Linked DNA regions of Catellatospora sp. TT07R-123. Each later gene encodes a partner of the first gene's protein in a complex. Links are inferred from orthologs where the notes say so. Each region holds a gene or a part of one and is shown on either strand. Other genes may lie near its edges.

What was found.
Region 2: the proteins of ctaD (region 1) and Cs7R123_RS11695 are in contact, whole or in part, in a solved structure (PDB 7CUB), measured with the Escherichia coli proteins. The link is inferred for Catellatospora sp. TT07R-123 from one-to-one orthologs.

The regions. Positions count from the first base shown.
Region 1 is NZ_BNEM01000001.1:3,520,397-3,523,599, reverse strand. Bases 1-2,886 are described here. They hold ctaD (cytochrome c oxidase subunit I), read left to right. Parts: upstream 1-524; coding sequence 525-2,249; downstream 2,250-2,886. Other genes in these bases: Cs7R123_RS15070 (MFS transporter), read left to right, coding at 2,536-2,886; Cs7R123_RS15080 (hypothetical protein), read left to right, coding at 31-324. In the rest of the region: more of Cs7R123_RS15070, read left to right, coding at 2,887-3,203. UniProt on the Escherichia coli protein: Cytochrome bo(3) ubiquinol oxidase is the terminal enzyme in the aerobic respiratory chain of E.coli that predominates when cells are grown at high aeration.
Region 2 is NZ_BNEM01000001.1:2,756,398-2,759,461, reverse strand. What follows is about bases 303-3,049. They hold Cs7R123_RS11695 (heme-copper oxidase subunit III), read left to right. Parts: upstream 303-1,246; coding sequence 1,247-1,852; downstream 1,853-3,049. Other genes in these bases: Cs7R123_RS11685 (ubiquinol-cytochrome c reductase iron-sulfur subunit), read left to right, coding at 2,673-3,049; Cs7R123_RS11690 (c-type cytochrome), read left to right, coding at 1,861-2,676; Cs7R123_RS11700 (cytochrome c oxidase assembly protein), read right to left, coding at 303-1,138. In the rest of the region: Cs7R123_RS11705 (hypothetical protein), read right to left, coding at 1-172; more of Cs7R123_RS11700, read right to left, coding at 182-302; more of Cs7R123_RS11685, read left to right, coding at 3,050-3,064. UniProt on the Escherichia coli protein: Cytochrome bo(3) ubiquinol terminal oxidase is the component of the aerobic respiratory chain of E.coli that predominates when cells are grown at high aeration.

The DNA.
Region 1 (3,203 bases):
CGTGATCCCATCCCCTGGGGAGGACGATCGATGAAGGACTGGATCGCCGGTCTGCTGGCCGTGCTCGGGACGCTGCTGATCCTGGCCGGTGCGACGGTGACCGTCGTGAAGACACTCACCCCCGATCCGGGCGCGACCGCCGCCCTCACCACGGACCCGCTGGGTGCGACCGCCGTGGCCGCGGGCAGCCGGTTCACCCGCTGGCTGCACCGCATCAGCGCGGCCGACCGGCTCATCGGCTGGGGCGTGGTGCTGCTGGTGCTCGCCGCGGTCGCCGCAGGCGCGATCTCGCTCAATCTCAGCGCCGCCGCGGGAACTCGCTGACCAGCGACACGCCGAACGTGAACGGCGGCCCGGCCCGCGTGACCGGGCCGCCAACCTACACCGTTCGGCGCGGCTAGGTGCACCCCGTGCTCCCAGGCCACCTGCGAAGGATTATTCTGCCTCCGAGGTACGCCTCAACTGATCAATCCGGCGGCGGCGCGCAGGCGCCAGGCGGCCGGGCCAGCCACAGGAGGCCACACGTGACCACCGTCGCACCGCAGCCGATCGCGACGCGGCCCTACCCCGTGCGTAAGCAGGTCAAGGGTTCGGCGCTCGCGCGTCTGCTGCGCACCACGGATGCGAAGCAGATCGGGATCATGTACATGGTCACCGCCTTCGTGTTCTTCATGATCGGTGGCCTGCTGGCGCTGCTGATGCGCGCCGAGCTGGCGAAGCCGGGAATGCAGTTCCTGACGCCGGAGCAGTACAACCAGCTGTTCACGATGCACGGCACGATCATGCTGCTGTTCTTCGCGACGCCGATCGTGTTCGCGTTCGCGAACTACGTGGTGCCGATCCAGATCGGTGCGCCGGACGTCTCGTTCCCGCGCCTGAACTCCTTCGCGTACTGGCTGTACCTGTTCGGCGCGAGCCTGGCCACCGCCGGGTTCATCACGCCGGGCGGCGCCGCGGACTTCGGCTGGTTCGCGTACGCGCCGCTCAACGACGCGATCAACTCGCCCGGCATCGGCGCCGACATGTGGATCGCCGGCCTGGTGCTGTCGGGTCTGGGCACCATCCTCGGCGCGGTCAACATGATCACCACGATCCTGACCCTGCGCGCGCCCGGCATGACGATGTTCCGTATGTCGATCATGACGTGGAACATCCTCGTCACCAGCCTTCTGGTGATCATGGTCTTCCCGCTGCTGGCCGCCGCGCTGCTGGCCCTGCTGGCCGACCGCCGCCTCGGCGCCCACGTCTTCGACCCCGCCACCGGCGGCCCGATGCTGTGGCAGCACCTCTTCTGGTTCTTCGGCCACCCTGAGGTGTACATCGTCGCGCTACCATTCTTCGGCATCATCTCCGAGGTCATCCCGGTCTTCAGCCGCAAGCCGATCTTCGGCTACACCGGTCTGGTCGCCGCGACCCTCGGCATCGCCGCGCTGTCGATGAGCGTGTGGGCGCACCACATGTTCGCCACCGGCCAGGTGCTGCTGCCGTTCTTCTCGTTCCTGAGCTTCCTGATCGCCGTGCCCACCGGCATGAAGTTCTTCAACTGGATCGGCACCATGTGGCGGGGCCAGATCACCTTCGAGACGCCGATGCTGTTCGCCGTCGGCTTCCTGGTGACCTTCCTCTTCGGCGGCCTGTCGGGCGTGCTGCTGGCCAGCCCGCCGATCGACTTCCAGGTGTCGGACTCCTACTTCGTCGTCGCGCACTTCCACTACGTGCTCTTCGGCACCATCGTGTTCGCCGTGTACTCGGGCATCTACTTCTGGTTCCCGAAGATGTTCGGCCGCATGATGGACGAGAAGCTGGGCAAGGTCCACTTCTGGCTGACCTTCATCGGCTTCAACGCCACCTTCCTGGTGCAGCACTGGCTCGGCGCCGAGGGCATGCCCCGCCGGTACGCCGACTACCTGCCCACGGACGGCTTTACCTTCCTGAACACGTTCTCGACCATCGGCGCGTTCATCCTGGGCGCCTCCACGCTGCCGTTCATCTACAACGTGTGGAAGTCGTACCGGACTGGCCCGATCGTGACCGTGGACGACCCGTGGGGCCACGGCAACTCGCTGGAGTGGGCGACCAGCTGCCCGCCGCCGCTGCGCAACTTCGACAGCATGCCGCGCATCCGCTCCGAGCGGCCCGCGTTCGACGCGAAGTTCCCGCACCTGGCGGTCAGCACCGGCACCAAGGCCCCGGTCATCGAGGCGCCGAGCTACTCGCACGGCCGCCACGGCGGCGACCACGAGGTCTGACCCACCACCTGCTTCACCCGAGGCCCCGGCCCGCCGCATCCCGGCGGGCCGGGGCCTCGGCCGTTCGGCGGCGCCGCGCCGCGACCGGTGCGCGCCGCGGCGCGCACCGGCGGCAAGATCGGCGTTTGCGGTCGAAGTGTGCGGCCTGGCGTGACTTCGTGACCGGCGATGGCGATCAAGGCGGCGGCGATCAAGGTGACGGGAATTACCCCGGGTCAGCCGGTAAACGGATTGCCTGAAAGTCGGGGGTGTCGGGCACCATGGTCGGCTGGAGGTAACAACCGCAATGACCATCGAGCCTTACCGCAAGATTCTCGGCCTGCCCGGCGTACGTGCGTTGCTGCTGGTCGGGCTGGTGGCTCGGATCCCGGTCATCGCCACCGGCATCGTGCTGACGCTGCACGTCGTCAACACCCTCGGCCTCGGCTTCGCCCAGGCGGGCCTCGTCGGCACCGCGTCCACCCTCGGCTCGGCGATCGGCTCCCCGATCACCGGCCGCATGATCGACCGGTACGGCCTGCGCCCCGTCCTGATCACCACCACCGCCGCGCAGGCCCTGTTCTGGCTCGCCGCGCCCCGCCTCGGCTACGCGGTCCTGCTCGGCGCCGCCGCGATCGCCGGAGTGCTGGGGCTGCCCGTGTTCACCATCGTCCGGCAGAGCCTGGCCGCGATGGTCCCCGCCGACCAGCGCCGCCCCGGGTTCGCGCTGGACTCGATGGCGGTCGAGCTGTCGTACATGGTCGCCCCGGCGGGGGCCGTGGCCGCGGTGAGCCAGTTCGGCAGCCGCCCGGTCATGATCGCCGTCGGCGTAGGGGTGGTGCTGGCCGGGGTCGCGCTCATCGCCCTCAACGCGCCGACCCAGGCCCCGGTCGAGGACGGCGAGTCCGAGGCCGCCGTGCCGCGCCGCCAGTGGCTGCGCCCCCGCGTGATCGCCCTGTTCGCGCTCACGGCGTC
Region 2 (3,064 bases), 760 kb from region 1 along the record:
GCACCAGCAGATCGATCTCGTAGTCGTCCACGAGCTTGACGCACTCGGCGTAGGTGGACGCCTCGACGAACTCGACGGTCAGGTCCTGCGCGGGGTGCTCGCCGATGGCCAGCCGCATCCGGTCGCGGACCTTGGCGTCGTCGCTGTAGAGCAGGACGGTCTTGGTACTCATGGGCACATCCTAGAGGTTGGCGTGATCCAGCGGTTGCTCGGTGCGCGCGGTGGCGGCCAGCGCTTCCTCGCGGTCGAGCTGGCGGTCGATCCGGGCCGCCTCCAGCCGCGACTGGCGGATCCACTGGGCCACGAGGATGCCGAGCATGGTGACCGACACGAGTTCGCCGCCGGCCCACAGCACCCCGCCCGCGGTGACCTGGTCGGCCCACGGATCGGCCCAGCTCAGCCCCAGTGCGGGGTACCAGTCGCCGCCGAGCAGGGTCTTGGACTGCATGATGGTCAGCCCCAGGACCGTGTGGAACGGCACACTGAGGAGCATCAGCAGAGCTCGCGCCGGGTACGGCCAGCGTCCGGGCAGCGGGTCGCGCCCCAGCAGCGGCCAGAAGAACAGGCAGCCGGTCGCGATGAAGTGCGCGTGCATCACCTCGTGCAGCCACTCGTGGCGCAGCGTCAGCTCGTAGAGGCTGGTGAAGTACAGCGCGAACGGGTTGGCGACGAAGATGGCGAAGGCCGTGAGCGGGAACGCCAGCACCGCCGCGACCCGGCTGTGCAGCACCGCCAGCAGCGTGCGGCGGGGCCGCGGCGGCAGCGTGCGCAGCGCGAGGCTGACCGGGGCGCCCAGGGCCAGGAAGATCGGGGCGACCATGGACAGCGTCATGTGCTGGACCATGTGCACGCTGACCAGCGTGGTGTCGTAGGCGCCGACGCCGGTGACGGTGACCACGGCGATGAGGGCCAGGCCGCCGAGGAAGGCCAGGGTGCGCCCGGCCGACCAGCGGTCGCCGCGGCGGCGCAGGGTGTGCGTGCCGTACAGGTACAGCGCCCCGGAGAGCACCAGACCCACCGCGAGCCACGAGTCGAGTCGGGTCTGCGTGAAGACCGTCGTGAGGCCGAACGGCGGCAGCGGGTCGCCGGAGACCGCAACGATCGAGGTCAGAGCGCTGAAATGATCGACAGGGGGCACGAGTCGAGGCTAGACCGTGGCGCCGGACACGCCGAGGTCGGGCCACGACACGCCGCCAACCAGGCACCCCGACGCTCGCCGATGCAGGTCGGGGGCAATAATGACCGCGTGACTGCCGCCTCAGCCATCGACAAGAGCAGGATCCACTCCCTGACCAGGCCGAACATGGTCAGCGTCGGGACGATCGTGTGGCTCTCCAGCGAACTCATGTTCTTCGCGGCGCTGTTCGCGATGTTCTTCGCCATCCGCGCAGCGGACTACGGCCAGTGGGAGAGGCACTTCCACGTGCTGAACCTGCCGTACGCGCTGACCTTCACGACGATCCTGGTGCTGTCTTCCATCACCTGTCAGATCGGCGTGCTGCGCGCGGAGCGCGGCGACGTGTACGGCCTGCGGTTCTGGTTCACCATCACGTTCCTGATGGGTCTGACCTTCGTGCTGGGCCAGGTGAACGAGTACATCCACCTCGTCCACGAGGGCATCAAGATCAACGCTGACGGCTACGGCTCGATGTTCTACCTCACGACGGGCTTCCACGGCCTGCACGTGACGGGCGGTCTGATCGCCTTCATCATCTACTTGATCCGCACCACCATGGGCCGGTTCACGCCGGCGCAGGCGACCTCGGCCATCGTCGTGTCGTACTACTGGCACTTCGTGGACGTGGTCTGGATCGGTCTCTTCTTCATGATCTACCTGCTGGAGCGGATGTGAGCTCGGCCATGAAAACCGAAAACGCCGTGCCGGCGCCGGGTGCCCCCCGGCAGCGCGGCCGGGCCCGCCGCCGGATGTCCGGCGCCCTGCGCATGCTTGTGGCGCTCGTGTTCGCCGGCGGCCTCTACACGACCTTCGCCCCTGGCATCCAGGCGTCCGGGGCCGCGCCGCTGAGCGACGCCGCCCAGGCCGGCCAGGCGCTGTACGACACGTCGTGCATCAGCTGCCACGGCAACAACGCCCAGGGCGTCGACGGCCGCGGCCCGAGCCTGATCGGCGTCGGCTCGGCGGCGGTGGAGTTCCAGGTGGAGACCGGCCGCATGCCGGCCGCCCGCCAGGAGGCGCAGGCGGAGCGCAAGCAGCCGCAGTTCACCAGCGACCAGTCGCGCCAGCTCGGCGCGTTCATCCAGGAGCTGGGCGGCGGCCCGCAGCTCCCGGCCGGGGAGGACTTCGCCAGCAAGGGCGACGTGTCCCGCGGCGGCGAGCTGTTCCGGATCAACTGCTCGTCCTGCCACGCGTTCTCGACCGGCGGCGGCGCGCTGTCCAGCGGCAAGTACGCCCCGACGCTGAGCGAGTCGACCGACCGCCAGCTGTACGCGGCGATGCTGACCGGCCCGCAGAACATGCCGGTCTTCGGTGACACGGAACTCACCCCGCAGGACAAGTACGACGTCATCGCCTACGTCCGCGCCCTGCAGGACGACCAGGACCCGGGCGGTTGGGGTCTCGGCCGATTCGGTCCCGTCACCGAGGGTCTGGCCATCTTCCTCGTCGGCGTCGTGGCCCTCGTCTTCGCGGCCCTCTGGATTGCAGGTAAGTCATGAGCGAGTCGAACACCCCGGTCCTGGTGGACCTGGACGACCCGAACCTCACCACGTTCGACATCGTCCGCGAGGGCGCCCGTCGGGACGGGATCGAGATCGTCCACTACGAGCCGCAGTACCCGGCGGGCTCGAAGGGCGAGCGGCGCATGGTGCGCATCGTCTCGTTCTTCTTCCTGCTGACGGGTATCGCCTCCACCGCTTTCGTGGTCGCCTTCATCTGGTGGCCGTGGGAGTACGAGATGGGCAGCAACCCCAGCAAGGTCTACACCCCGATCCTGGGCCTGACCCTGGGCCTGGCCCTGATCGGCGTGGGTCTGGGCATCCTGACCTGGGGCAAGAAGCTGCTGCCGCACGAGATCGCGATCCAGGACCGGCACGACGGCCCGTC